One region of the Halomonas sp. XH26 genome, then DNA from elsewhere that is predicted to be linked to it. Evidence: predicted binding sites of a transcription regulator. Region 1 holds the regulator's gene; each other region holds the start of a gene.
The links. The regulator FNR, encoded in region 1, switches genes on or off when oxygen is low (the NO sensors DNR and NnrR bind a similar motif). The targets are predictions, from matches to a motif close to TTGATNTANATCAA.

Region 1 (10,092 bases):
GTGAAGCACGACCAGTTTGACGATTTGGAAGGCCCAGCCCACCGCATTCTATTCGACGATGATGAGAATGACCTGACTCCCGAGCAGCGTGCCGCACGTAAAAAAAGCGGCTCTTCTTCTCAAGATAACCAAGAGCCGCCCGCATGAATCCGACGGGACTTGATTTACCGCCCCTGCTAGCCGCGTTTGTATTTGGCTTAATGGGCGGCGCCCACTGTATCGGCATGTGTGGCGGCATTATGAGCGCGCTGACCTTTGCCGTACCGCCTAGCATGCGACACCCTGCCCGCATGGGTGGGCTGCTGATTAGCTATAACGCCGGACGCATTCTCAGCTATATGGTGGCGGGTGCCATTGTTGCTGCACTTGGCACACTTATCTCACTTTCTCCGTCTGCACGTGTTGCATTGCAGGCTTTCGCCGCATTGATGCTCATCTTAATGGCGCTCTATATCGCCAACTGGTGGAAAGGACTGCTGAAAGTAGAAGCGGTGGGAAGGCACCTTTGGCGATATATTGAGCCAGTGGGAAGACGCCTGATGCCTGTCGTCCATCTTCCTCAAGCCTTCGCCCTAGGGACACTGTGGGGCTGGCTGCCCTGTGGGCTGGTTTACTCCATGCTAGCCTGGAGCTTAGCGATTGCAGACCCACTCGATGGCGCGCTTCTAATGGGGGCTTTTGGCCTGGGTACACTCCCTGCTCTGCTGGCAACAGGACTTGCAGCACAGCAGTTAAGCCATTTAATTCGCCACCCTGCCACTCGCAGCGTCGCCGCACTGTCGATTATAAGTTTCGCCCTTTGGCAGCTATGGACGCTTATTCCTCTAACAGCGCATTAGTCAGACCCTCCTATAGTTTGATATAGCTCAACGCATTCCAAGTGACACCGACGTAGCATGCCGAGAGAACACTGAGCGACGGCGCTCAGTCACTCCTTTTGTTTACTTCTCACTTCGGAGCGCTCGCCATGCCCGTTCATGCCACTGCTGCCTTCTCACCTACCAACACTGATGTGTCTGGGGCTAATGCCTGGAATGAAACGCTGCTGCGTCGCTATGACAAAAGTGGCCCACGTTACACGTCCTACCCGACAGCTCTAGCGTTTCATGAGCAGTTTAGTGCCGATGACTTTACTCAGGCGCTAGCGCGCAGTAACGAGAGCCACCGCCCGCTATCACTGTATGTACATGTACCCTTTTGTCGAAAAATTTGCTTCTACTGCGCTTGCAATAAAATCGCAACGAAGAATACCGCCCTTGCAGAACCTTACCTTTCTCGGCTAGATCGAGAAATGGTGCTCACTGCCCGCCATTTAGACACTTCACGCCCGGTGCAACAGTTACACTGGGGTGGTGGTACGCCCACATTTCTAACCTTGGCACAGATGGGGGACCTAATTGACCGCCTAGATGCCCGTTTTGGTTTATCTAGCTCAGCCGATCGCGATTACGCTATTGAAATAGATCCTCGTGAAGCAGATGTATTTACGTTGCGCCATCTACAGTCTCTCGGCTTTAATCGACTAAGCCTTGGCGTGCAGGATTTAAATCCGCAGGTACAAAAAGCCATCAACCGAGTACAACCCCGGGTACTCACCGAAACGTTGATGGAAGAAGCACACCGTCTTGGTTTTCGCTCACTCAATCTTGATTTAATTTATGGGCTGCCATTTCAAACCGAAAAAAGCTTTGCTGAGACGCTAAGTCAAGTCATCGAACTCAACCCTGCACGGCTGTCCGTATTTAATTATGCGCACATGCCCACCCGCTTTGCGCCACAACGACGCATTAACGAAACGGACCTCCCCAGCGCTGATGAAAAGCTGGCTATTTTGCATACCACCATAGAAATGCTGACTAACGCAGGCTATGTGCATATTGGCATGGATCACTTTGCACGACCTGACGATAGCCTGGCGATTGCACAGCGCAACGGCACCTTACAACGCAATTTCCAGGGCTACTCTAGCCATGCACAGTGCGATTTAGTTGGCTTAGGCGTATCCGCTATATCACGGGTTGACGACGTTTACGCACAAAACCCGACTCAGCTTGACCAATATGAAGCAGCCTTAGATCAAGGTAAGCTGGCAACCGTCAAAGGATTAAGGTTAAATAAGGACGACCTAATACGAAGAGACGTGATTGAACGGCTAATGTGCGACATGCACATTGATCTAGCGGCAGTTGGAAAGCGTTGGCACATCGATGCTAATGACTATTTCTCCACCGCAATTGAGCAATTGAAGACAGCTGAGCAAGACGGCTTAATCACTCGCCATCAGCAAGTTATTAGCGCCACCCCCACTGGACGGCTGCTGATTCGCCATTTGGCGATGGCCTTTGATGCTCGCCTAGCTGATCAGCCTACTCAGCGCTACTCTAAGATTGTATAAGCTTCTTGAGACGTCTTGCCTCTGGGCCTATGATGGCTAACGAGAAAGGGAGAATGATATGCCACACCCCGCCAGCCAACGACGCTCACTGCTGCAAGAGGCGCGCTGTCAGACCTGTAGCCTAAGCTCGTTGTGTCTACCGCTCGCCTTAGAGCTTGAGGACATGAGCCAGTTTGATGCCATCATTCGCCGCCGCGCACCGCTCAAAAAAGGCGAGCCCCTGTTTCGCCAGGGTGATCACTTCACCAGTGTGTATGCCGTCCGCTCAGGCAGCCTGAAACAGGTGACCAGCGAAGGGAACGGCAATGATCAGCTGACAAATTTCTACCTTCCCAGCGAACTAGTAGGATTAGATGGAATTGACGAAGAGCACTACCCCGGTAGCGTCATTGCACTGGAAACCACTACGGTGTGTGAAATCCCATTTGACCGCTTGGACCTGCTTTCCGAAGAACTGCCCGAACTACGTGGCCAGCTTTATCGGAGCATGAGCAAAGAATTGCGAGATGACCGGCGTATGATGCGCTTGCTATCGCGCAAAACGGCCGATCAGCGACTAGCCAGCTTTTTAGTCACCCTTTCAGACCGTTTTCGTCGACGTGGATACTCGCCTTATAGCTTCAGACTCTCCATGTCCCGCGCCGACATTGGCAATTACTTAGGCTTGGCGGTAGAAACGGTCAGCCGTATTCTTAGCCGCTTTCAACAGCAAGAGGTGGTGGCTGTTTCAGGGCGGGAGGTTAATATTTTAGATATGCGGCGCCTCATCACGCTAGCTGAAGAGGAAGAACAGTCGGCTAGTCCACGCTAAGCGCCTGAATACGCCCTTCCATCAACGCCGCTTGTTTGGCTTCAAGGCCAGCAAAGTCAAATAAACGGCGGTCTGCTAGCTGGGAAGGCGCTACATTGGTCACCGCTTTAAACATGCTTTCTAGGCGTCCTGGATGTTTTTTATCCCACTCAGCCAACATATCTTTGACAACTTGACGCTGGAGATTGGGCTGAGAGCCACATAAGTTGCAGGGAATAATGGGGAATTCCATTAGCCGAGAAAACTCTGCAATATCAGCCTCTTTGCAGTAGGCAAGGGGGCGAATGACAATATTCTTGCCATCGTCAGATAAAAGTTTGGGAGGCATTGCTTTCAAAGTGCCACCAAAGAACATGTTAAGAAATAACGTTTCTAAAATATCTTCACGATGATGCCCTAGGGCAATTTTCGTTGCCCCAATTTCCTCGGCAAACCCATAGAGCGAGCCACGTCTTAGTCGTGAGCAGAGCGCGCAGGTCGTTTTTCCTTCTGGGGTTTTCTCTTTCACCACCGAGTAGGTGTCACGCTCTAGAATGTGGTATTCGACACCCACTTCATCTAGGTACTGGGGCAGCACATGCTCCGGGAAGCCTGGCTGTTTTTGATCCATATTGACAGCGACCAGAGAGAAGTTAACCGGCGCGTTGCGCTGCAGGTTAAGCAGTATCTCCAGCATCGTATAGCTATCTTTGCCGCCAGACAGGCACACCATCACCTTGTCACCTTCACCAATCATTTGATAATCAATGATGGCGTTACCAACCTCTCGCCGTAAGCGCTTTTGTAGCTTATTAAATTCACGCTTTTGTTTAGCGGCGTGATGCTCGGATGGTGTCTGTGCGCTATTAACAGCAGGGCTGTCAATAGAAACAGTATCAGGCGCTGCGGGGTCAAAATAGTCAGGTTGTAGCATGGTGTAGGCACTGCCGATGGTAGAAGAAGCAGCGGGCATTCTAACAAGACTCACCACGTCCACCCAAGATAAACCCGTGGATTCATCCCGTGAGGGTAGTAACGACTACCCCTGCTGGGCGATCTCGCGCTGCAAACGCAGATATAAAAGCGCGCTTGCGGTTGCATCCCCCAGCACTCCCATCCATTGAAGAGCGGGTATTTGCCAACGAGCGAGCGCTTCGGTTAGGCGGCCGCTCGTCTCACACTGTGGATGTAAGCGACGCAGCTGACGATAGTGTAGCTTTCCAACATCGACCTGGGCATTGGGCAAACCAAATCCCAACCCGGCTTTAAACAAAAGATTTAGGTGTTCCACCGAGCGGCCTAACTGCCAACCAATTAGCGGCCGATTACCGATGAATTCAGCTAGCGCCCCAAGATGCTCAGCGTTAGGCGCCAGCACCGTGTCCGTCGCATACAGCTGATGATGTCGCCGCAATGCAGGGGCGTTGTTGTCTTGCTCTTCTGCCAGGGTAGCCACCCAGGCTCGGCTGGTCTGCACTCTCCCTGGGCTTAAGACAACAGCAGCGACGCTGACCACCGGCGCTTGGCCTGGGCTAACCTGGCAGGCAAGCGCCACCATTTCTTCCCCCATGTAGGGCTGAAACAGCCATGCGTAGGGGGAATCTGCCCAACGTCGACGGTCGCTTTCGCGCTGCATTAATGTACGCAGCGAGCCACTGAGCAGTGACATATGCCGGTCTAACAAGCGCATTCCGCTCACGAATACTCCAAATGATAACGATGGGAGAGCCGCTGCTTAAAATCTTTTACGATATGCAGCGCCTCACGCAACAGGTCACGCTCAAGGGACGAGAGTTCTTGCACCACAACACGGTTACTACGCTGCTGAGTCGACGCTTCTGCTGTCTGCAACTGCTGCTTTAAACGTAGTTCGGTAAACAGCGCCAGCGCCTCGCCCAGGTCGTCAGCAAAACGGCGATCAAGACGACCATCTTCTGCTAAAGCGTCCAGGCGATCTAAGGTGGAAGTGGCATTAATGCGTCGCTCGAGGGCCATTGTGCGCACCCCATGAACAATAGGGAAAATACCGCCTTTTTTAATATCGATCCCATGCTGAGGCTTTTTTAAGGAGCCAAATAGCGTTAGCGGTGTTGAGAAACGCAGCGCAGCACGCGCAAAGTAAGACAGCAATAGCTCATCCCGTGAGCAGCGTTCAAACAGCTCTGCACGCACGCTGTCTAGCAATTGCGGATTACCAGCCACACCATGGGCATCCAGCAAAATCGCCAGCTTCATTAGGCTGTCGCCATCTCTTGCACTCACCCATTTAGCAATGTTGTTTTTCCATTGCGACACAGTGCCAACCCATTCAGGATTAGACACCATGATATTACCTGGGCATGGTGGGTAGCCGAGCTGAATCAGCGTTTGGGTAAGCACATTCATGTCTTCGGCAAGCGAAGGCCATTGGCTGTCATCGGCTAAAATCAGGCCATTATCTTGATCTGTTTTAAGAATTTGTTCACCGCGCCCTTCGCTCCCCATCACCATTAGGCAACTTTGGGAGTGATACTGCTCAGGAATAACAAATGACCACGCTTTATTGATAATTCGGCCATTCAACGCGGCCAGTAGGTCCATGGCAAAACGTAGCTTGACCCCTTGCGCCATAAGCGCATTCACCAATTCTGGCGTGCGTTGACTGGCAGCCGCCAATGCTTCTAAGCTATTCGCCTGTTCTACCTGCAGACTAACGACATAGCTACGGCTCGAAAAATAGCTAAGGACATCCGTTAGCTCCACCACCCCTTTCAGGGCGCCCTGTTCCATAACCACTACCCGCGTTACTTTATGCCGCGTCATCAGCACGAGCGCTTCAAATAAGTATTGATGGGGGGTAACGGTCACCAACGAGAAATGGGCCACATCCTCAACGGGCGCTGTATGTTCATAGTTATTCAGCACGACACCATTGAGCAAATCGGTTTTAGTGACAATGCCAAACTCGCCCTGGGTTTTGACTAGCAAGCTATCTGCATGACTATCGTTGAGCTGACGCACCGCGCTGGCAATATCTGTCGATGCATCCATGATAAGAGGTTCACGCATACATTCGCTGACTTTAGCCAACATAAAACCGGCCATGGTCACGCCGCCTTCGGCACGCTTTTCAGTCATTAACCGCGCTTTGTGAGATAGCGACTGTTTGAAGAAATTTTCGAAGTCAGGATGATGACGGCATAGTTTTATAAATAGCGCCTTCGGCATCACATAGCACAAGCATTCTTGCTCAGCCTGGAAGCGATAGCGGCTTTTACCGTTCAGAATACTAATGGCACCAAACAGATCACCAGCCGTGTAGTGCCCAATCCGTGCACTGGACGCTGGCAAAGTAGGATCTAGTTCAGCAACTTCGCCCTTGTGAATCAAAAATACCGATTCACCCGCTTGCCCCATCTCGATAATAATTTCATCACGATCAAAATAGGCGATGTCCATACCACGACGAACGTGGTCACGCCCTTCATCATCAATTAATGTGAAGGGCAATTGGGAAAGATCAACGTCAATCATGAGTGACCCCAGTTAATCGCGATGAAGAACACAATGGCTTAAGGTTTGATTGCTTTTTAACCAGCGCCTTTATTATACCTTTTGCTATACCGCTAACGTCGTAAAGACGTTTGTTTAGCGACCAAAGTAGCGACACGAACTAGCAAACTTGGCCACTTAATATACCACCTATTAAAAGTAGCAAACATTGCTTTTAAGCGACCCATAGACCATCGTCCTATCACCCAGATAGCAAAGCTAAAAAAACTTCAAAAACAAGTATTTATTTTCAATAATAAACATCACAATACGTACTGAAAGCTCATTGATACCAAAGTCTGGGATTTATTTTTTGCAATTATTGCCCACTATTAACAACGGGCTATACAGGATGTTCACGTGGCACTTGTTAAACACTTATCAAGGCACTGAAGAAAACCTTGCCAAACCATTAACCAGCAGAGCAACTTAACCAACAAGGTGATATGCGTCTAATCGCACTAAATCATCGCAGACAACTAAAAGAGCGGTTTTCTATGAAGGATTGCCCTAATGGATCACACGCTATCCTGAGTTAACTTTCCAACCCTAAAAATCACAACTGGAGAGCACCACAATGGCAGATGACAAATCCAACGCTGCTGAATACTGGAAAGCCAACGTCCGATTAATCTTTGGATGCTTGGCCGTTTGGGCGTTCGTTTCTTATGGATGTGCCATTCTCTTTCGTCCGCTGCTAGCGGGCATTCCCGTTGGTGGGACTGACTTGGGCTTTTGGTTCGCTCAACAGGGCTCCATCCTCACCTTCATCGTACTGATCTTCTTCTATGCCTGGAGAATGAACAAACTCGATGCAAAATTCGGCCTTGGGGAGTAAGCCAGTATGAGCCAGTTTGCCATTAACCTATTGTTTGTCGGCGCGTCGTTTGCGCTCTATATCGGGATTGCGATATGGGCACGAGCCGGGTCGACCAAAGACTTCTACGTTGCCGGTGGCGGCGTTCACCCTATCACCAACGGTATGGCGACTGCCGCTGACTGGATGTCAGCTGCATCGTTTATTTCAATGGCCGGTCTGCTAGCGTCTGGCGGATACGCTAACTCCACCTTCTTGATGGGCTGGACAGGTGGTTACGTTATCCTGGCAATGCTGCTAGCGCCTTACCTCCGTAAGTTTGGCAAGTTTACAGTGCCCGACTTTATTGGTGACCGTTTCTACAGCAACACTGCGCGCTTCGTCGCGATTGTGTGTTTAATCGTTGCCTCTGTTACTTACGTTATCGGTCAAATGACCGGTGCTGGCGTTGCTTTCTCGCGCTTCTTGGAAGTGAGCAACACCTGGGGTATCTGGATCGCAGCGCTGATTGTGTTCCTGTATGCCGTTTTTGGCGGCATGAAAGGTATTACCTACACGCAGGTCGCTCAGTACGTAGTGCTTATCATCGCCTATACTATTCCGGCGGTGTTCATTGCCATGCAACTAACCGGCAACCCGATTCCGATGTTCGGTATGTTCAGTACTCATACGGAGTCTGGTATTCCGCTACTGACCAAGCTGGATGAAGTGGTCAATGCACTTGGTTTCCGCGACTATACCGCCGACGTCGATAATAAGCTGAACATGGTGCTGTTTACTCTGTCGCTAATGGTGGGTACTGCTGGTTTACCCCACGTCATTATTCGCTTTTTCACTGTGCCGAAAGTTGCTGATGCGCGCTGGTCCGCTGGTTGGGCACTTGTATTCATTGCACTGCTGTACCTCACCGCTCCTGCGGTTGGTTCCATGGCGCGTCTAAACTTGGCTACCACCGTCTATCCCGAGATGGCAGGACAAGTAGAGAATTACGAAGAAGCCGCCCGCAATCCGATTCTCTATGAAGATCGTCCTGAGTGGGTGCGCACGTGGGAAGAAACTGGGCTTATCGCCTTCAACGATCTCAACAATGACGGCCGCATCCAAATGTACAATGATGCTACCGACTATTCTGATCGTGGCTGGGAAGGTAACGAGCTAACCGTTAATAACGACATTCTCGTATTAGCAAACCCAGAAATTGCTAACCTACCGGGTTGGGTTATCGGCCTGATTGCAGCAGGCGGTATTGCTGCGGCTCTCTCAACAGCGGCTGGCCTACTATTGGCTATCTCGTCAGCCATTAGTCATGACTTGATCAAAACAATGATCAATCCGAAAATCTCTGAAAAGGGTGAAATGCTGGCAGCACGCATCTCAATGGGCGGCGCAATTCTTCTGGCTACCTACCTCGGGCTTAACCCACCCGGGTTCGCAGCACAGACGGTTGCACTTGCCTTTGGTATCGCGGGTGCCTCACTGTTCCCAGCGCTGATGATGGGCATTTTCTCCAAGCGCATGAACAGCAAAGGCGCGATTTGCGGCATGCTTGCAGGTCTGATCTGCACCCTGCTCTATATCTTCACCTATCTCGGCTGGTTCTTCGTCCCCGGCACCAACATGCTGGCTAACACGCCAGACAACTGGATCCTGGGCATTTCACCGCTCTCCTTCGGTGCAATAGGCGCGATGATCAACTTTGCAACTGCGTTTGCTGTCTCTAGCGCAACGGAAGAGCCTCCGCAGGAGATTCAAGACCTGGTAGAAAGCGTTCGCTACCCGAAAGGTGCTGGTGTCGCGGTCGACCACTAAGTCATAATCGGCTCCTCCTCTTTGGCACACTGCCATTAGATTCGGAATCGATACTTCTCATCGGGCTTCCTTAGGGGAGCCCGATGTCATTTAGAAAGGATATTTTATGATTTGGCATCTTGTTGCCGCTGTATTTGCCGGGCTTGCCGCCGCAGGGATAGGCCTATTACTTAGAACGCTTAGCCGTAAACGGCTGCCTAAATGGATCGTGCCCGTTTTTGGTGGCCTGGGTATGCTTGGGTATCAGGTCTCAACCGAATACAGCTGGTTTGAACACAAGCGCTCTCAACTACCTGAAACTGCCATCGTCATTTCCAGCGATACGTCTAGCGCCGTGTGGCGACCATGGACCTTTGTGTTTCCGATGACGACTAAATTCAGCATCGTTGATAGCGACAATGTGCGCGCTCGCCACATTGACGATGAGTTAATTGCTGAATTTATTCTCTATCAATTCGAACGCCGCCATACCGATATACTGACCACTCAGCCTTATGTCTTGAACTGCGCTCACCGCGAGATAGTCCCCCTGAATACAGAGACGGGCGACGCTGAATTAAGCGAACGCCGCACGCTACGGGAAACCGCGCCTTTGCTAACAACCGTTTGCCAACTTGCCGCCGACCAGCAGACGTGATGCCCCTCCTTCGCCTAGAATAGGGTCTTTATTTAGATGATCGTTATTTGATATTAGATCGTCGCTAGGCGAAGCCTTCAACGTGGGGAGACGACATGTTTCATGGCGGTCTG
Region 2 (10,092 bases), 1.8 Mb from region 1:
AACGCTTCGTCAGCATAAAACGTTTGCCAATAAGCGCATTCCGCTGCCGAAAGATATCTATGGGCCAAAACGCCGCAACTCTCGCGGGGTCAATCTTAATATTCGCAGCCACTTCTATCCGTTAATGGACAAGATGGGCTCGTTTATGGATAAGCAGTACCTGGCAAAACCTTTGCTGGCCTTTGATGTTGCCGACGATGCCACGAATATCCACCCAGTCACCTCGCCTTTTGACCGTCGCAAAACCGTGGGCAGCATTCAGTGGACTAGCAAGGAGCAGGCCGCCAAAGCACTCGATGCAGCCTGGCAAGCGTTCCCCCGCTGGGAAACGACTCCGGTAACCGAGCGCGCTGATATTCTCCGCCGCTTAGCCGACTTGATGGAAGAGCACATGGCAGAGCTGATGACGCTCTGTTCACGAGAAGGCGGTAAGTTACTCACCGATGGTGTCGACGAGATCAAGGAAGCTGTCGATTTCTGCCGCTACTATGCCATGCGCGCTGAAGAAGCCTTTGGTCAGCCGATTGAACTGCCAGGCCCTACCGGTGAATCCAACCGCTTGATGATGAGTGGTAAGGGGGTATTCGCGGCAATCAGCCCTTGGAACTTCCCAGTAGCAATCTTCTGCGGTCAGGTTGTCGCCGCCGCCGTTGCTGGCAACACCGTACTCGCCAAGCCAGCAGAGCAAACCTCGATCGTTGCTCACCGCGTTATTGAGTTGCTTTACGAAGCGGGCATGCCGCGTGATGTGGTTCAGTTACTGCCTGGCGACGGCCCCACAGTAGGTAGCGTCTTAACCTCTGACCCACGCATTACGGGTGTTGTATTCACCGGCGGCACTGATACAGCGCAGATAATCAACCGCGCTCTTGCAGCCCGCGAAAATGCACCGCTGCCAACGCTAATTGCCGAAACGGGCGGCATGAACGCCATGATTGTCGACTCTACTGCGTTGCCTGAACAGGTCGTTGTCGATGTGATTCAATCTGCGTTCCAAAGTGCCGGTCAGCGTTGTTCCGCGCTCCGAGTTCTTTACTTACAAGACGATATTGCCGACCGCGTCATTGAAATTCTAAAAGGCGCTATGAACGAGCTACGTATTGGTGATCCACGAGATTTAGGCACCGATGTGGGCCCGGTGATTGATGACGACGCACGTAAAGGTCTAATGGCGCATATAGAAAAGCTGAGGAGTGAAAATCGCTTAGTCGCGGAAACACCGATGGCGGCAGAACAAACCCAACATGGCACCTTCGTCGCGCCCACCGCCTTTGTCATCGACAGCATTGACTCGCTTACCCGGGAGCAGTTTGGCCCCATTCTGCACATTGTCCGTTATAAGTCTCGCGACATTGACCGCGTAATCAATGACATTAATGGTCGCGGATATGGCCTAACCTTTGGGGTGCACAGCCGCAATGAGTCATTTGCCGCTGAAATAGCGCAGAAAATACGAGTGGGCAACGTGTATATCAACCGCAACATTATCGGCGCGGTGGTTGGTGTTCAACCCTTTGGTGGACAGGGCCTCTCTGGCACTGGCCCTAAAGCGGGTGGCCCGCATTATCTACAACGCTTTGTGACTGAAAAAACGATCACCAACAACACCGCCGCACTGGGTGGCAACGCGTCGCTTCTGGCACTAGGCGATGAGTGAATGGGGCAAATAGCGTCTGACGAAAAGTCTCAGGTATTGATCGCTAGTGAGCCATTAAAAGTAAAAGATCTAAGTCGATACATCTACGCTATGTGTCGGCTTGCAAGGAGAGACCCATCATGAACAAAGCTAATCTTAATTTGCATAGCGACGTGAGCGATCTTCGCTCACGCATCCGCAGCAACTATGACGCCGATGAAGCAGCGGTGCTGCATGAGCTGATCGAACGCATCAAGCTATCAGAGGATGACCGACGCAAAGTTGCTGCCGCCGGTGCCAACTACGTGGAGCGTGTTCGCAAAGAAAGGTCTCCCTCGATGATGGAGGCGTTCCTCGCTGAGTACGGCCTCTCAACCACCGAGGGCGTCGGCCTGATGTGCCTAGCAGAAGCCCTGCTGCGCGTGCCTGATGCGGAAACCATCGACGACCTGATCCACGATAAAATCGAGCCGTCCGACTGGGGCGCGCACCTGGGAAAATCGTCCTCATCGATGGTTAATGCCTCGACCTGGGCGCTGTTGCTAACCGGTAAAGTACTGGAAGAGGATCCCAAGGGCCCAACCCGGGCGCTACGTGGCCTAGTACGCCGCATGGGCGAGCCGGTAGTGCGAAAGGCGGTTGGTCAGTCGATGAAGATTCTCGGCCGCCAGTTCGTACTCGGCCAGACCATCGAAGAAGGCATGAAGAATGCCCGCGAGCTTGAGAAACAGGGCTACACCTACTCTTACGACATGCTTGGCGAGGCGGCTCGCACAGATGAGGATGCCGTCCGCTATCATGAGGCTTATGCCAAGGCGATCACTGCAATCGCCAAACAAGCCAAGGGCGATGTACGTGGGAGTCCTGGTATCTCGGTGAAACTATCAGCCCTACATCCGCGTTATGAGTACACCCACCGTGACACGGTAATGGCAGAGCTCGTACCCCGTGCGTTGGAACTGGTAAAACAAGCGGCCAAAGCCAATATCGGTTTCAATATCGATGCAGAAGAGCAGGATCGACTGGATCTGTCACTCGACGTGATCGAGGCACTGATGTCCGACCCCAGCCTTGATGGATGGGACGGCTTCGGGGTCGTTGTACAAGCCTACGGGCGCCGCGCCGCGCCGGTGATAGAGACACTTTACGAACTTGCCGAGCGGTTCGGCCGCAAGATCATGGTGCGCTTGGTCAAGGGTGCCTACTGGGATTCCGAAATCAAGCTCTCCCAGGAGATGGGCGTTAAAACCTTCCCGGTCTTCACCCGCAAGGTCAATACCGATGTCAGCTACATGGCCTGCGCTCAGATGCTGCTCGACCGGCGCGACCGCATCTATCCACAGTTCGCCACACACAATGCCCATACCTGCGCCGCCGTCGTGGCCATGGCAGGCGATGACAAGGACAGCTACGAATTTCAGCGCCTGCATGGCATGGGCGAATCGCTGCACCACATCGTTAAAGAGGCTGAGGGCACGCACTGCCGCATCTATGCCCCGGTCGGCGCTCACCGCGACCTGCTGGCCTACCTGGTGCGTCGCCTACTAGAGAATGGCGCTAACTCCTCGTTCGTCAACCAGGTGGTGGATAGCTCGATTCCCCCGAGCGAAGTATCAAGGGATCCAGTTGAAGGGTTTAAACAGCTTGGCGACGCCATCTCAAGCCCGTTAATCCGTCAGCCCGGCGAGCTGTTTGCGCCAGATCGCAAGAACTCCAAGGGTTATCGTATCAACGAACCCGCCTCGATCCTGCCTCTGCTTAATTCGCGGGAAACCTTTGCTGACAGGACCTGGACAGCAGGCCCCATGCTAGTGGGAAATCCTGCTCCCCAAGGCCCAGCTCGCGATGCAGTCTCTCCCGCCGACAGCTCGCGTATTATCGGCAAGGTGCATGAGGCCACCCCTGAGGAGGTAGCGGCCGCTCTCGACGCTGCAGAGGAAGGTTTCCGTGAGTGGTCAGCACGTCCTGTGGCCGAGCGTGCCGAAGTGCTCCGTCGTACCGCGGATCTCTATGAAGAACATATCGCTGAGCTGACCGTGATCACCACCCGCGAAGCCGGTAAGATGATGTTTGATGGCATCGCTGAAGTGCGCGAAGCGGTGGATTTCCTACGCTACTACGCCAATGAGGGTGAGCGGCTGGAAGCGGAAGAACCCGGTAGCGCCCGCGGTATCTTCGTCTGCATCAGCCCTTGGAACTTCCCACTGGCCATCACCACCGGGCAGATCGCCGCAGCCTTGGTGGCTGGCAACGCGGTACTTGCCAAACCCGCCGAGCAAACGCCGCTGATCGCCGCCCGCGCCGTCGAGTTGATGCGTGAGGCTGGCCTTCCAGAAGCAGCACTTCAACTGCTGCCTGGCGATGGGCCCACGGTGGGTGGCCCGCTGACTAGCGATCCACGTATCGCTGGTGTCTGCTTCACTGGCTCGACCCCCGTGGCACAGATTATCCACAAAGCCCTGGCGCAGAACGCAGGACCCGATGCGATACTGGTTGCCGAAACCGGCGGCCTCAACTCGATGATTGTGGACTCTACGGCGCTGACCGAGCAGGCAGTCCGCGATATCTTAATCTCCTCCTTCCAATCGGCTGGGCAGCGTTGTTCAGCGCTACGCATGCTGTATGTGCAGGAAGAGGCGCGCGACCGGTTGCTCAACATGCTTTATGGCGCCATGGACTCGCTCACCATCGGCGATCCTTGGAATACTGACACCGACGTCTCACCAGTGATCGACGCCGACGCCCAAGCCGAGATAAGCGACTACGTAGCAGCGCACGAGAAGACAGGTAAGGTGTTGAAGAAACTGTCCGCACCAGAAACCGGCACTTTCGTCACCCCCGCGGTCATTGAGGTTGGGGGCATTGCAGATCTCGAACGCGAGATATTCGGCCCGGTTCTACACGTGGCTACTTTCAAGGCGCGAGACATCGACAACGTGGTCGACGACATCAATGGCAAAGGCTACGGACTGACCTTCGGCCTGCATACCCGCATCGATGATCGTGTGCAGCAAATCGTCGAGCGCATCCATGTCGGCAACGTTTATGTTAATCGTAACCAAATCGGCGCCATTGTCGGCTCCCAACCATTCGGGGGCGAAGGCCTTTCGGGCACCGGGCCCAAGGCCGGTGGCCCGCTCTATGTCACTCGCTTCCGCCGCACTGCCACCGCCGAGCACCATAAGGCTCCTGAGGGGAAAACCATCTCACTCAGCGACCTTCAATCGGCTTTAGATGGGCTAGATGCGCGGAACTGGGCGGTACGACCTAATCGGATCGAGGTACTCCGCAAGGCACTCTCCGGCAAAGGCGGTGTGATCCGCAAGGCCCTTAACGAGACAGCGGCCCTCGACATGACACCGCAGACGCTTCCAGGACCCACAGGGGAAAGCAACCGCTTGGCGATGTATCCAAAAGGCGCTGTTCTGTGCCTTGGGCCAACGCTGGATATCGCCGCTGCCCAAGCAGTACAGGCGCTTGGCGCGGGCTGTACGGCAGTAGTGATCGCACCAGGCGCAGCTCAAGCCGTCCAGCCGCTGGTCGACGCTGGCGCGCCCGTGATTGGGCTCGACGGTAGCATCACAGCGGATACACTAAGCGAGGTCCAAGGGATCGCCGCCGTCGCCGCGGCTGGCAAAAGTGATTGGACGCATGAACTGCGGATAGCACTCGCTAAGCGCGACGGTGCCATCGTGCCGCTCGAGACTCAGACCATTTCACCAGATCGCTACGTGGTGGAACGTCATCTGTGCATCGATACGACCGCAGCGGGTGGCAACGCCAGCTTGTTGGCAACGGCCGAATAGGCCCGCTGGCTTTGTCGGCGCCATGCTTCTCAACTAAACTTAGACGACAATAACCTCGTGTTGCCGGAAGGCGGCCAGTACAGGCGCCTCCCTAGCAAGGAATATCGAGGACCAAGCGGTAGCGCCTTGCTACACGAATAAGAAGCGGAGTTAAACATGCGTGCTACTAGCGGTTCTGCACGGCAAGCGCGCTAACCTGTCGGAGCTAGCTCCGTCCTGACAAATTGGAGAACTTTCATGGCTATCGGTGTTTGGATTAGTCTTTTTGCCTACTTTGCGCTCATGATCGCCATCGGCATTTATGCCATGCGCAAAGCGACATCTTCATCAGAAGATTACATGCTGGGGGGACGTGGCCTCAGTCCACAAGTAGCAGCTCTGTCGGCTGGCGCTTCGGACATGAGCGGCTGGCTGCTGCTTGGGTTGCCCGGCGCAATGTTTGTTTCCGGTTTGGGATCCGCCTGGATCGGCATTGGCCTTCTGGTGGGTGCGTTCTTCAATTGGACCCTGGTCGCCCCCCGACTGCGTGAACAGACGGTTCACTACGGTAATGCGATTACCATTCCAGCCTTTTTGGCAAACCGATTTCCGACACGTGCGCTTTCACTGCGCACGGTGTCTGCTATCGTTATCGTCATCTTTTTCGCGGTTTACACGGCATCAGGCCTAGTCGCTGGGGGCAAACTGTTTGAAAGCGCGTTTGCCGGCATTTTTAACATCGGCGGCATGAGCGACTACGCTGTAGGCATCCTAATTACACTTGGCGTGGTACTTGTCTATACCGTTGTTGGCGGCTTTCTGGCCGTGAGTATGACCGACTTCGTGCAAGGCTGTATCATGATGCTGGCGCTAGTAATCATGCCTGCAGTGGTGCTATTTGGCGAAGGCGGTGGCGGGTTCTCCCAAGCATCACAGACGCTAAATGAAGTCGACCCCACCCTGCTATCCTGGACGTCAGGGCTGACCTTTATTGGCTGGCTCTCTGCGGTTACCTGGGGACTGGGGTATTTCGGTCAACCACACATCATTGTGCGCTTTATGGCCATTCGGACACTGAAAGATGTGCCTACTGCCCGTAATATCGGCATGAGCTGGATGCTTATTTCCCTGATTGGCGCAGTCTCTCTAGGTCTATTTGGCCGGGCTTATGCAATCCGCAACGGCATGGATATCGAAGATCCAGAAACGATCTTCATCATTCTGGCGAACCTGCTATTCCACCCGCTGGTCACCGGCTTCCTCTATGCGGCACTGCTTGCTGCGATTATGAGCACCATTTCCAGCCAATTGTTAGTATCGTCGTCTTCATTGACCGAAGATTTCTATCGCCTGTTCCTAAGAAAGGAAGCAACCGATAAAGAGTGCGTAAAGGTGGGTCGAATCTGTGTCGTACTGGTTGGCCTGGTGGCCGCTGTGATTGCGTCAAATCCAGACTCCCAAGTTCTTGGGCTAGTAAGTAACGCCTGGGCTGGCTTTGGCGCAGCATTTGGCCCGCTGATCATTCTGTCGCTAATGTGGTCTCGCACGAACGGAGCTGGCGCCATTGCAGGCATGGTAGTGGGCGCTGCTACCGTCATGATTTGGATTGCATTAGGCTGGAACGGAGAATTTATGGGTGGCCCCGGCGTGTACGAGATCATCCCTGGCTTCATCGCTGCCTTTATTGCCATCTTGGTGGTTAGTAGCATAACTGCCGATGCGGGTGAATATCAGCATATTGATCGCTAGACGCGCGTCAATTACACACTCAGCTTAATTAAACAATTAGTTGATCATTGAGGCCTTCCCATGCCACGGGAAGGCCTCTTTCACTTCTGATGACCTCTTTTATAAGCCCATTATTTAGCGGCGGAGCTCTACTCTTTGCCCCAGGTCAATAACCTGCCCTCCTCGACCCGATACACTCTTTGCATGGTTCGCGATCATGTCGAACAACGGTTCACGTTAACCACTCACTGCAAAGACTCACATTAATGGTCAGGAGCGATGCTATGCGCCATAACTCTCTTTCAACACTGCTCACCACTGGACTTGCAGCAGCCACATTGATGGCAAGCGGCCAAGTTTTAGCTTACGGCGCTGGCGATTTCTTTACTCGCGTGGGTGTTGCCAAAGTGGAGCCAAAAAGCGACAACGGTTCATTAGCCGGAGGCGCGTTCACGGTTGATGTTCAGGACAAAACCGATTTCGCATTTACCCTGGGCTACCGCTTCCACGACAAAATGGGCATCGAGTTACTGGCAGCTCTGCCGTTTGAGCACGATATTGCCCTGAACGGTGATAACCTTGCCTCTACCAAACACCTTCCCCCAACTCTAACGCTCCAGTACTACCCACTAGGTGGCACTGATGCGCGCGTACAGCCTTATGTCGGCGCAGGTATTAACTACACCTTTTTCTCTGATGAAGAGCTAGCCATTGGCGAACTGGAGCTGGACGACTCCTGGGGGGCCGCAGCTCAAGTGGGTATCGATTTACTTATCGATGAGAACTGGGCACTTAACGCAGCAGCGTGGTATATCGACATCGATACTGACGCGACCATTAACGGTGCCGCTGCAGGCACGGTAGAGATTGATCCCTTAGTGGTTATGGCAGGCTTAAGCTATCGGTTCTAACACCGCTACGGCTGTGCTAGCCGTATAATCGCATGAAAAATGCCCAGTCCCGCTGCTTGCGGTGCTGGGCATTGTCTTTGCTGACACCCTCATCACACTAGGCTTCAGCTCCTCGTATTAGCGCGACCTAGCTTTCGGTAACTAGCCGATCTATCTTTTCAACGGCTCGAACAACCAGTAGCTGGTCACTGGCACGAACTTTTTCCTGCATTAGGTAAGCAGCCACTGCTGGCGCTACATCGCACTTGGCAGGCATGGCGGCCTGGGCATCAATCAGTGCATTTAATCGAGCGATAAAGACAAATCGAATCCACTGAGGCAGCGACATCGTGTCGATACAGAAGGGTTGCTGGCTATTAAATGCTGAAATATCAGGCGTTGGCATACGCCATAAGTTAGCGGCCTTCATAGTGGCTTCAAGCTCAAGAAGCGCGGTTTGAAGCTGTTGATGGACGCTCATAAGCACCTTTTCCATTTGAATCAGTAAAGCTTTATTATCCCAGCACTGTGGGTAAGTTGCCAACCGTCTGACAGAGTTTGTGTCTTATTCACAGATTCACAGAAAACCTGCAAGAGGCTGTGGATAAACTATGGAAAGATGTCGCTACTGCTACTCTCATGCGGGTTACACCATGTTGTGCAATTTTTAACCATTTTGATAATAAAGCACGGATTAATCAGCGTTTGCGGCTGACAGTGACACATCAGCAAGGTAGAGTGCAGGCTTGAAATGCGGAAGGATGTCATGCAACCAATCCAGACACTTGATGAGTTTTTTACACGTAGCGGCGCGGACGTTTCCCTCTACCATATGGGACGACGAGTAACGGACTGCCCACGAGAAACGCTGCGTGCATTCGAAAATGGCGAGATAGCCTGGCCGGAACCCTGGCAACAGCAGGCACGCCTTGGCGTAGTATTTCGCATGGGTGACATGCCTGAACCAGCCATCTGGTTTTTGGCGCTGCCGCTAGACGAACAAGGCAAGCTCTCCCCCGCCCAACGAGACGGTTTTATTAATCGCTTGCTCGAAACCCTTGGGCGAAATGCTACGCAGCTAGAAAATAAACCGCTAGGCCAGGCAGAAACTGCTGACGTGGATCATCTAATGAAGGATAATCCGCTCGCTTTTTCGCCTGATATTACTTTTCAAGCAATGCTTAATGCTCAGGCCACTTATGCATTAGAGCTTGCCGCTAGCCAACACTTAGAGCCTGTCGAGGCCTATCTTAGTGGCCAGCAGACTATTGACTGGCAAGCACTGGGATTACAAGGCATCGCTGATTATGTGGTACGCCTCGACTTACCCACATCAGAAGCGCTAGCGCTGCGCCTTCCCCAGTTGCCCACTAGTGTCGCTCACTCGCTGTGCTATTGCCTGGAGCATAGGTCTCTTGCAGAGCCGCTGGTAAGTGCATTACGGGCGCGTGGAGAGCAAGCAGCCATTGATGGTGACGTAGAAACCCTGTGCGCCTGCGTGCGCGCCGTGGGCTGCACTCCATCAGCAGATGTCGGCCAATGGTACTCAAGCCTGTTAAATGACCCTGTTGCTTGCGGCCCAGATATTATCGCAGCCATTGCTGGCCGCGGGTGGTTATTGTTAGAAGACGCTGAACGTTTACCACTGCTTTTACAGCGTTTAGCAGAAGACAAACGCACTAACTTTAATGCAGTCGTACGTGACCTTGCACTGATTCCCAGACTTCGCCTATTGGTTATGCTGACACTACGCGACGCGCCGCCTGATTCCGCGATTCAGCTAAGGCTAAGTGCGTTGATTAACCAAGCTAGAAGCTAGCTATTTATTTATGAGACGCTAGATCGACTCATTTCTTGATGACAAACCTTCATTTGCCAGGAGTATGCCGTGAAGGAATTACCCTATCAGGCCAAAGCAGTCATCGGCCGCCGTGAAATGGTGACGTTACCTGAATTAGGGCTTCACCTTTGCTGCAAAGCCGATACTGGCGCGCGCACCTCTGCTTTGCATGCCGAAGAAATTGACACTCATGAAGATGAGGATGGGCAGCTG
Region 3 (10,092 bases), 1.0 Mb from region 1:
GCGACACGCGTCCCGGCGTCAAGTTTGCTGACCTGGAGCTTATGGGTGTGCCTCACCGTTTAGTGATTGGTGATCGTGGCTTGGATAACGGCGAACTGGAATACAAAGGCCGCAGGGACAGCGAAGCCACCATGGTTCCTGCTGACACAATTGTTGATTTCCTACGCGAAAAAGCCGGACTGATCAGCGCATAACCGTTTATAACGGCCACGACTAGAACTGCATCGTGGCCAATAAAAGAGACACTGGCAGGCATCATCAGTTAGGTTGCCTCGCCAGTGCCAGTGCTAATCGGTGAAAGGCTGAACTAATCCCAGGCTGACTAATTGGCCCAATAACTGGCAGATATCTCGCTTGACACTTTGCCTGCTAGCGCCAACAAAAAAAGCCATCAAGGTATCAATAATTTCATCTTGGCATAGAGCCTCATGCTGCAGCAGTACCCACACGGCTCTACTCGTCACATTCAAACGATGAATTTCGCCGCCCTCTTTAGCAATGACGAACAGCTCTTCACCCAGTGGAAACTCGTGAGCCACCGGACTGATTTGCCACCTGCGCGCGTCGTTTGCTGCCAGCACCTGACTCTGTTTGAACGCCTCCGGCTCAGTTTGACGACGACACGGATTCGTCGCCACAGCACCGTCAAGAAACCCATCGCTATCTATCTCAGTTGCCAGCCATGTTGCCGCTTCGTAAGCATCTCGGTAACGCATTAAAAAACACGGTAAATCTTTTAAGAGGGGCAAAAAGCGCTCAATCAACGTTTGATCCGACTCATGCTCAGCGAAATTCTGCTGCAACAACTGCCACAACCCATCTCCCGGCTGCAGACGAACCAGCTGTAGCTCACTGAGCAATTCATCGCGCTCAATAAGCAGTACGGCGCCTAGCGGACAACGCATCCCATGCGATGCCAGTTGCTGCTCGCCTAACGCCAGATAGCCATAGCGATCATCATGAAGCCCTAGGTGGTTGGCAACAAACTTATGAAACTCCGGCGCAAGGGTCTCTGGCAACGGCAAACGCAATCTAGGTGCAACGCCCAGCGCTATCCCTTCACCACAGCTAGTGAGTGCCAGCACATCATCGCCAAACACCCGATAACCAGCCGCGGCGAACGCCGCCGTGAGCGTGCTTTTACCAGCTCGATGACTATCCGGAAATATTACTAGCTGTTGATTAACCTCTACCGCCCCACAGTGAAGCCCAATATGCTCAGGATGATGTCGAAGATAAGCCCCCGCTAAATCAGCAATCACGCTACATGCGGTTCCTGCCGGTGTATCTAATAACATGCCTCCCGGCAGGGCCGGCGCTTCCTGCCAGTAACCATTAGGATGACGCCAAACACAAATAGAGGGTGCGTGCTGTTGAGCCTCACAGGGCGTTAGCCGCCAACCTGGCATGGCTTGATGAATCACTGGCAGTAGGTCCTCTGCATCAATCAAGCGTATGCAAGGACCAACATTTTCCAGCGCATAATCGACAGCAATCGATGTAGTAGACATGGCACCTACCCATACCAGCGAGGTAATAAGCGGCTTATGCGAATTTCAATCACAGCGTCTCCATCCCAACGGGAGCGCTGTGGGCGAGCGTAGGAAGGACGTGAATAATGGGGACGTGAATGGCTGGGTTTAGAATAACGGGGTCTTGAATAGCTGGGTCTTGAATAACGGGGCCTTGAATAGCTGGGCCGCGAGTAACGTGAACGGGAATGGTGATGTTCGCGCGCTTCAGCTTGCCCCATGGAAAACAGCGTAGGGGCAACGTAAAGTGCAGCGGCGCCAAGGCCTAAACTTGCTAACACTTGTCGGCGTGAACGCCGTTTATTCAGCAGGGAATCGGCTTCATTGCTCATATCAGCACTCCGGATTAATCGCTAGAAAGGTTATGAAACACTGTTTTAAAAACAATCCTAGCCCCGAAGTACACATCAAACCACTGACTGAGCGTCACTTTCCCATTGTTTACTTTTTTTAACTATACTTCAGCGTTTTGTGAAAACATTATGCAGCTGCAGTAATTTGCCAATCATTACGGCCTGCGCTCTTTACTCGGTAAAGCGCCTTATCAGCAGCTTTGTAGGCATCTGGAAAGGTGGCTTCCCCTGCGGTAAAGCGCACTGCCCCAATACTCAAGGTGACCCTTTCATTATGCGGATGCGCAGGGTGTTTGAAATCAGCCTGCTCTAAAACAGACGTCAATTGATCACAGTAGCCAATCAATAACGCGTCATTATCACAAGGCAATACTGCGGCAAACTCATCCCCGCCTAATCGGTACAGTTTTGCTTTTGCTCCAAGTACATATTTCAATAGACTGGCTAGGCGCCGTAACAGTTGATCACCCTCTGGATGCCCCAATGAATCGTTGTACTGCTTAAAGAAGTCGATATCGACCAAGATCAAAGCAAGCGCAGCCCCTTTTTTGGCAGCGACATCCTGATGAAGCGCACTGCGGTTACCTATCCCCGTCAGCGGATCGCGCATCGCATGCTGCATCCAGGCTAGGGTTTGCTTAGTAGCGCGCTCTGTACGCCGCAACTGACGCTCATGCATTCCCCAAAACAGCAACCCTAGTGCAAAAATCACCATACTCGAATAGGTGAGAATCTGATTATGCCGCCGGGTGTTTTCAGAAAACTCATTAATTGCCATACCACGCAGGTCGAGCTGGTTCATCTCAATGTTTGTTAAACAATCAATTGGACCCAACAATTCAGCTGCGGCATCAAACGGCGTCACGGCATTTTCTTTAAGGCGCTCTGTTAGTAAATTGAGGGTTTGTAAACTCGGCTGGGTACAGCTGTACCTTTGACGATATACCTCGACATCAATTAGCCCATAGGCAAGATCGAGATTAAGCCTAACCATTTGTCGTTGTTCATCATCAAAGGGCTGTTTGCCTAACAAATGTTGCTGGGCAAGCTGTAAATATCCCCGTGACCTGGTGGCCAATTGCTGCCCTGTCAAATTGCCTGTTTGGCTGAAGTAAGCCTGTATTTCGGGATATACCCAGCGCGCCTCATAAACAATAACCACCATCAATGCCATAAAACTCATGAGGCTCAATGATAACCACGTTACATAGCGGCGCTTCCTCGCTAAAGGAGCGGGTGGTGGCAGTGGTACGGCAGGTGGAGAAGGGGGCGGCTTAGTGATCACCAACGGGCCTCAATACTTCGAATCATCCATATCCAGTCATTGAATTCACGTAAATTTTTGATATCACGCTGATCATTATAAGCCTGATCAACCAGCCGCAATGGCCCTCGCGAACGCAATGTGAGTAGCTCTCCATCCTCTTCCGTAACCATTAACCACTTGGGATCATCCCAGCCACCTAACGTCACTTCGTAATCATCCCATGTCGTAAAGTGCAATGCGGGGGGAACTTCACCAAACTGATTAATTAGAAAGCGACGGAACTCAAGTCCGTGCATATCTACTTCTCGCCCTTGAAAAGGATCAAATATTGACAAGGTAATCGTAGACTGTTGACGCAACTCGTTAAGAGAGAGCGCTGTGGTTTTCTCACCATTAATTACGCTTAATGCCTGAGCATAGACCGGCATTGATAGCCAGCTAAGTAATAGTAGGATGCAGGCAACAATGGCTTTGGGATAATGATAAGCGCAACAGCGTATGACAACGATTAAATTAACAGCATTCATGGCAAATGGCTTCCTAGCGGTACAATGCCTTATTGTGCTGCCAGATACTTTACCAGACGGTTAATGCGAATACTCGGAAACAGTTTTTAATCAACAAAAAAAGCCGGCCCAAATGGGCCGGCAACAGGAAGCTCGTTGTTAAAAGCAAGCTCCCTCCCCTGACGACGGTCACCACAACGGCGTTAATGCTTTTTACGTTCATCCTTACGGAGGTGGTCGCGTACAATAAAACCTACCCAACCAATCATAAAAGCAATCATTAACGCGACAGTAACTAGACCGAAAATAACAGCATCATCCCAGTACATGGTGATCCCCTCCTGCCGTGATGTATGACACCATCCTAGTGCGTTAATCGCGGCAGGAAGCTGACCTGGGTCAAGCTTTTCAGCGGGGTTATTTGCGGCCTGTCAGGAACTTGATATGGGTCAGTTTTTAACGCTCAAAATACGCTTCAGCATTAAAATACGCTGTCAATTTTGAGCACGCCGAAGATCTAAAGCCTGTAAAACTTGCAGCCCTTAAAACTTGCAGCTAAAGCACTTTTCGATCTTCTACTTTGCTGTGTTCGGTTCCCGGCGGTAGAGGGTGGCCTTTCGCCAGCTCTGCACGGGTTGCATCACGCACATCCAGCACGTTGACTTGATAGCGAAGCGTGTGGCCTGCCAGCGGATGATTTGTATCGACCGTTACCATGTCCCCATCAATACTCATCACCGTGACAATTTGCGGGCCTGCTTCACCTTCTGTTTGGAAACGGCTACCTGGTTCAAGTGCTGCGCTGCCAAATGAGGCACGACTCACTTGTTGCACCAAGTCTTCATTACGGATGCCGTAGGCATCAGCAGGCGCAAGCGTGACACGCAGCTCATCTCCAGCGGCTTTATCTTCCAGAGCACTCTCTAAACCGGGCAAAATATTATCGTGTCCATGAAGGTACTCTAAGGGCTTATCACGCGCGTTGGAGTCATCTAGCACGCGGGTACTGCCATCGCTAAGCACATCGCTTAACACGTAGTGTAAAGTGACTACTTGATGGGCTGTAATCGACATTGAAAACTCCTCTCCGGTAAGCTATCGGCTTTGTCATGGATATCAGGCCTAGTCTACCACTGAGCGGTTTTTAGCGGGCCTCGATGCAGACGTTTTCTTTCCTGGAGTGTTAACCAATATGCCCACCCCTACTCCCCAGCGCAGCTGGCTGGATGCGTTAGGTATTTACTGTCGTGCGCCTGTCATCACCATGCTGTTTCTAGGTTTTTCAGCAGGCTTACCTTTTTTGCTGGTGTTTTCCACTCTCTCTGCATGGCTACGCAGTGACGGCGTTGAAGTGGCCGCCATTGGCTTCTTCGCCTGGATTGGCATGCTCTACTCAATCAAGTTTTTTTGGGCGCCTATCGTTGACCGGCTTGCCCTGCCAATCCTGACCCGCACGCTTGGCCAGCGACGTGGCTGGATGCTGCTTGCCCAGGGGATGATTGCGGCAGGGCTAATTGGCTTAGCGGGAGTCAGTCCCGTAGGCAACTTAGGCTGGGTAGCAGCCTTTGCGCTGCTGATAGCCTTTGGTTCGGCCACCCAAGATATCGCCATTGACGCGTATCGCATCGAATCCGCAGATGACGATGTACAAGCAGCGATGGCCTCTACTTACATTATCGGTTACCGCGGTGGGCTATTAGCGGCAGGTGCCGGGGCGCTGTATGTGGCATCAGCGATTTCCTGGAACGCAGCGTATCTCTGCATGGCTGCGCTTGTGGGCATTGGCGTGCTCACCGTGCTGATTCGACCTGAACCAAAGCGCGCATCGTTGACGGTTCAGCTCATTCACGAACCCAAGGTACGCGCATTCATTCGTGCCAGCCGTGGCCAGCCAAAAGTTTTGCGACGTCTAGGTGCTTGGGTGATTGGTGCCATTGTGTGCCCTTTTACCGACTTCTTCCGCCGCTACGGGGTGAAGGCGTTGGGCATTTTAGTGTTTATCGCGGTGTTCCGAATTAGCGACCTTGCCATGGCCTCTATGGCAAATCCGCTGTATATCGATTTAGGCTTTTCACTGGCCACCATCGCCAACGTCACCAATATTTTTGGTATTGCCATGAGTATAACGGGGGGCATTCTTGGCGGCTTGCTGGTTGCTCGCTACGGCATTGGGCCATTGCTGGTCATTGGCGCAGGCTTTGTCATGGTGACCAACCTGCTGTTTGCCGCGTTAGCGTTGATAGGCAACCAACTCCCCATGCTGGTCGTCACCATTATTGGCGATAATCTTGCCAATGGCTTAGCCAGCGCCGTCTTTATTGCATTTCTTTCCAGCTTAACGTCGCGGGCTTATACCGCCACCCAATACGCACTGTTTTCGTCGCTAATGACATTACCAGGGAAGTTTCTGAGCGGTTTTGGCGGGCTGGTCGTCACGGCCCAGGGATACGCCACTTTCTTCGTAGTGGCCACCCTACTCGGTTTGCCCGCCATTCTGCTAGCCATCTGGATCAGCCGGGATAAGCAGTTGGTGCCTACCCCAGTGATCGCAGAGGCAAAATAAAGCTAGCGGTGATCCGCCAACCACGCCAGCGCCCCTGGCGTGGTGCGCCACTGGTCACGCATCAAGGTACGATACTGCCACGCTTCCGCACGGGAGCCAGGATCGACTTGCCCATCCGCGTGAGGCATTGAAGGCCGCGGGTTCTCGGCACATAACAACTCTATCGCATGGCGATTATGAGCGACCACATCCGCCAGCGCTGCTTCAGCGGCATCGTGCTTTTCCAATCGATACAGCGCCAGCGTACGGCCCATTAATAAACCCAACTCTAAAGAGCCATCATCTTTTTGGGGCTCATCAGTGAGCGCTAGCGCTTCTTCATTGCGGTCATCACGCAGCAATTGATCAAGTACTAACTCTCTTAAGCCAAGACTATCTTCCTGGTCTATGGCTAGCAGCTCTTCAGCCAACTCACGGGAGTGCTGGCGCGCGCCGCGCTCCATGCCCACCACCAGCGCAAGGCCGGTACGCAGCAGCATGGCGTTATCGGCATCATCCCAACACAGGCTACCGTCACCGGCTGCACGGGCCTGCTCAAGCCAGCGAGAAAGGCGCAGTGCCAGCGGTTCCAGCAGGCTCGGCGCCATCCACGGCAGGCTACCAAAGCGGCTGGTCAGTGCTAACGTTACATCTTGCACTACCTGGGGGGCATCTAACCATTCTGGGTGAGCACATAGCTCAGACATCCACTCTATCGCGTTGCCCCAAGGGTCATCGCGAAAGCCCAAGGCGACCTCTTCATCGACCATGACCTGAAACTGTTCGTGCCAAGCCGCAAACAGGGTTTCTTCACGAGCAGTGGTGGTGTAGTGCAACCTACCGGAATCGGCATCTTGCTCAATGGTCAGCTTCGGTGCGATTGGAAGTGCCGCCAACAGCGCCTGTAGCGATACTAGCGGAGTCGCCATATCTTCTTCGGCGCTCAACAGCTGGTCGGCCAAGGTGGCACCAGGATTTTCAGCTAGAGCAGCAAGGAATTCGAGCTGCTCTTCATCCAAGTCGCCCTGGCGAACCAAGCGGCGGTACCAGAAGTTAGCTCGCTCTTTGGCCTCTTCCTCATGACCTTCATGCAGCAGCAACATGGCTTCAATGTAGGCTAGCGTCGGTGAATCCGGTAGTGCCTGCTGGGCTTTTACGAACGCAGCGCGGGCGCTGTCCAAGTCGTCGTTATCCAGGTGCATGAGGCACAACCGCTCAAGCGCCACGCCGCGCAAAAACAGTGGGCCGCGCTCCATAACATCATCAAGCAGGTCAGCACGCTTGCGGGTAAACCCACGCTCTTGATAGATATCTAACAGAATTTCAAACGCAGGCTCGGCCTGCTCCGGCAAGCGCGACCAATCACTACCGTCGAACAGTGACTCAAGAATCTGCATTGAACGACCGGTTTGACCGCTTTCAGCAGCAATTAGCCCGGCTTCTAATAACGCCTGGGCAGGTGCTTGCTGACTTTCCAGCGCTGCTTTCAACGTAGCACCTTTCCACTCACGCAGGGAAAGCATCCACATCATCTGCTCAGGAATATCCGTGGGGAAGTCAACGCGGTAGCAGCACTGTTTGAATTTACGCCCTGAATCACACCAGCAAGGCTCGTTACGCCCTGGTGTGGCCAATGGTTCGTTCGCAAAATTAAGCCGCTCTAGCGGCGTTTGCGACCATAAAATAGGCGCAAGCGCCTGGGCAGTTGCCACATCGCCATTAAACGAATCTGCGCCTTCGGCACGTACCCAGGTCATAAAATCGGGGTAGTGTTCCTGTTTCCTAATTGCCGAGAGTGCCCCAGAGGCAAATCCCAGCAGTTGATCGACCCATACCGCCAGCATTGCCGTCTCCACTGTCTTCAAAACGCGATTGAAAAGCGCAATAGTCTAGCATGACAGGCAGCTCTCCCGCAGCGGCAATTAGTTAGGGTCTACGCGCCCAGGCTAGCAGCGGCTCGGTGCGCGTATGCATATCCAGACGCGCTTTCAGACGTACCAAGTTCCAATAGTGCCCATTCAGCGCCCGGGAGAGCAGCAAGGTATCCGCAGGCGGTTGCAGCCGATCCATGGCAGCCCACACTTTGGGCGTTAGCTCGCGCAGGCGGCGGTGTACCCGCACATCGCTGAAATCCTGCTCACCAGGGAAAAATAGTGGCGACACGCACTCAGCGGACTCTCGATAAAGCGCTAGCGGCGCACCCTGCCCCTGGCGGCCGCCCATTTTCATTAACGCATCATCCATTGCCATCGGGTCTTGCGCCAAGGTGGCGTCTAATAGCTGCATCATGGCTTTTAGACGCGCTTCGGGCACAGGTATCACTGCACCAAAATCGTAGATGACCAAGCGCCCTTCAGCATCCGCCGCAAAGTTACCGGCGTGGGGGTCGGCATGCAGCTCTCGATAGGTGAACAGCTCTTCGGTAATCCAATCAGCCAACGCCACGGCCACTTTCTGACGAGTGCCATCATCGGTGCTTTCTAAATCCCGCAGCGGTGTACCGTCTACAAAGCGCATAGCAAGGACATGCTGGCCAGATAGCTCAAACAGTGGCTCAGGTATGACCAACTGAGGATTATCCTGGTACCGCTCGCGATAGCGAGCCAGCGCTCGTGCTTCGGCGTGATAATCCAACTCTTCACGCAGCCCCGCCGCCAACTCTTCAAACAGCGCATCCAAACGCGCTTGGGGTACTTTGAACCAGCGGCCCAAGCTCATTATCCGTTTGACCTGCTTAAGATCGCTTTCCAACACATCCGCAAGCCCAGGGTACTGCACTTTTAGCACCACGGTTTCACCCTCATGGGTGACGGCTTTATGCACCTGCCCCATGGAAGCACTGGCAAACGGACGCTCTTCTATATCGCTAAAGTACTGATCAATATCGCCGTACTGCAGTAGCAGCGCTTCACGAATACGCGGCCAAGGCATTGGCTCTGCTTGACGCTGCAAGCGAGCAAGCTCATTAGCTAGGTCTGGGGGCAGCAGGTCATCCCACTGGGACATAATTTGCGCTAGCTTCATGGCCGGACCTTTCAGCTCCGAAAGCCCTTCAAACAGCGCTTCACCAAGCGCCCGCCAATCAGCTTGACCACCTAGACGAGTTTTCAGCAGCGCCCCGCCAGTGCGGGCACCCAGACCCAATAAACGTCGTGTTCTGCCGCGCTCGCGCATGGAAATCGCCTCATTAATTGCTTTTTGACAGCTTACTCAATTTGTTAATTTTATACAAAAACTATACACAGAAATAAATTCATCCATCTACAAAACAACCTACTAGCCATCTATCACACGAGCTAGACGCTAACCTGTTGCCGGTTCTGCTAAGATGGCAACTTGTTGTTACCAGACAGGGCTAGACACTGTATGCGCTTGATTATCGCCGAGAAACCCAGCCTTGCACGGGCCATAGCCGACGCGCTGCCCGGCAGCGCAAAACGCCAGGAAGGCGCTATGGTCTGCGGCGACACCACCGTCACTTGGTGCCTAGGCCACTTGCTAGAACAAGCCCCGCCCGAAGCCTACGATCCTGCCGATAAACAGTGGCGGCTAGATCGGCTACCCATTGTGCCGCAGCAGTGGAAACTGATGCCGCGCCCCAAGGCGCGAGGGCAACTGGCAGTGATTCGCAAGCTGATTAAGCAGGCCACTAGCGTGGTGCACGCTGGCGATCCAGACCGCGAAGGCCAGCTACTGGTGCAGGAAGTAATTGAGTACATGAAGTATCGCGGCCCCGTTCAGAGGCTGCTGATCAGTGACCTTAACAAACCCGCCGTGAGCCGTGCGCTGGCCAAGCTGCGCTCCAATATGGAATACCAGCCGCTGTTTCAAGCGGCCCAGGCGCGCTCGCGTGCTGACTGGCTGTATGGCATTAACTTAACCCGTGCCTGGA

Region 2: J4377_RS06465 (OmpW family protein) is a predicted target of FNR. The motif match lies at 7,306-7,319, and genes of this name have one in related genera.
Region 3: ccoM (cytochrome c oxidase subunit CcoM) is a predicted target of FNR. The motif match lies at 4,098-4,111, and genes of this name have one in related genera.

Annotation. Positions count from the first base shown of each region.
Region 1 is NZ_CP071889.1:3,181,701-3,191,792, forward strand. It holds gene ccoS (cbb3-type cytochrome oxidase assembly protein CcoS) at 1-147, shown strand, start outside; gene J4377_RS14625 (sulfite exporter TauE/SafE family protein) at 144-839, shown strand; gene hemN (oxygen-independent coproporphyrinogen III oxidase) at 968-2,395, shown strand; gene fnr (fumarate/nitrate reduction transcriptional regulator Fnr) at 2,454-3,206, shown strand; gene ttcA (tRNA 2-thiocytidine(32) synthetase TtcA) at 3,193-4,158, opposite strand; gene J4377_RS14645 (DNA polymerase III subunit epsilon) at 4,225-4,875, opposite strand; gene J4377_RS14650 (putative nucleotidyltransferase substrate binding domain-containing protein) at 4,881-6,698, opposite strand; gene J4377_RS14655 (DUF4212 domain-containing protein) at 7,294-7,554, shown strand; gene J4377_RS14660 (sodium:solute symporter family protein) at 7,561-9,342, shown strand; gene J4377_RS14665 (hypothetical protein) at 9,449-9,979, shown strand; gene J4377_RS14670 (NahK/ErcS family hybrid sensor histidine kinase/response regulator) at 10,075-10,092, shown strand, end outside.
Region 2 is NZ_CP071889.1:1,396,789-1,406,880, reverse strand. It holds gene putA (bifunctional proline dehydrogenase/L-glutamate gamma-semialdehyde dehydrogenase PutA) at 1-1,657, shown strand, start outside; gene putA (bifunctional proline dehydrogenase/L-glutamate gamma-semialdehyde dehydrogenase PutA) at 1,777-5,442, shown strand; gene putP (sodium/proline symporter PutP) at 5,680-7,170, shown strand; gene J4377_RS06465 (OmpW family protein) at 7,434-8,060, shown strand; gene J4377_RS06460 (YqcC family protein) at 8,188-8,520, opposite strand; gene J4377_RS06455 (DUF3549 family protein) at 8,806-9,858, shown strand; gene J4377_RS06450 (RimK/LysX family protein) at 9,928-10,092, shown strand, end outside.
Region 3 is NZ_CP071889.1:2,172,319-2,182,410, forward strand. It holds gene J4377_RS10085 (proline--tRNA ligase) at 1-194, shown strand, start outside; gene J4377_RS10090 (PqqD family protein) at 288-1,511, opposite strand; gene J4377_RS10095 (hypothetical protein) at 1,561-1,794, opposite strand; gene J4377_RS10100 (diguanylate cyclase) at 2,013-3,068, opposite strand; gene J4377_RS10105 (hypothetical protein) at 3,167-3,679, opposite strand; gene ccoM (cytochrome c oxidase subunit CcoM) at 3,862-3,987, opposite strand; gene J4377_RS10110 (peptidylprolyl isomerase) at 4,214-4,732, opposite strand; gene J4377_RS10115 (MFS transporter) at 4,851-6,221, shown strand; gene J4377_RS10120 (SEC-C domain-containing protein) at 6,224-8,044, opposite strand; gene J4377_RS10125 (AarF/ABC1/UbiB kinase family protein) at 8,127-9,374, opposite strand; gene J4377_RS10130 (DNA topoisomerase III) at 9,567-10,092, shown strand, end outside.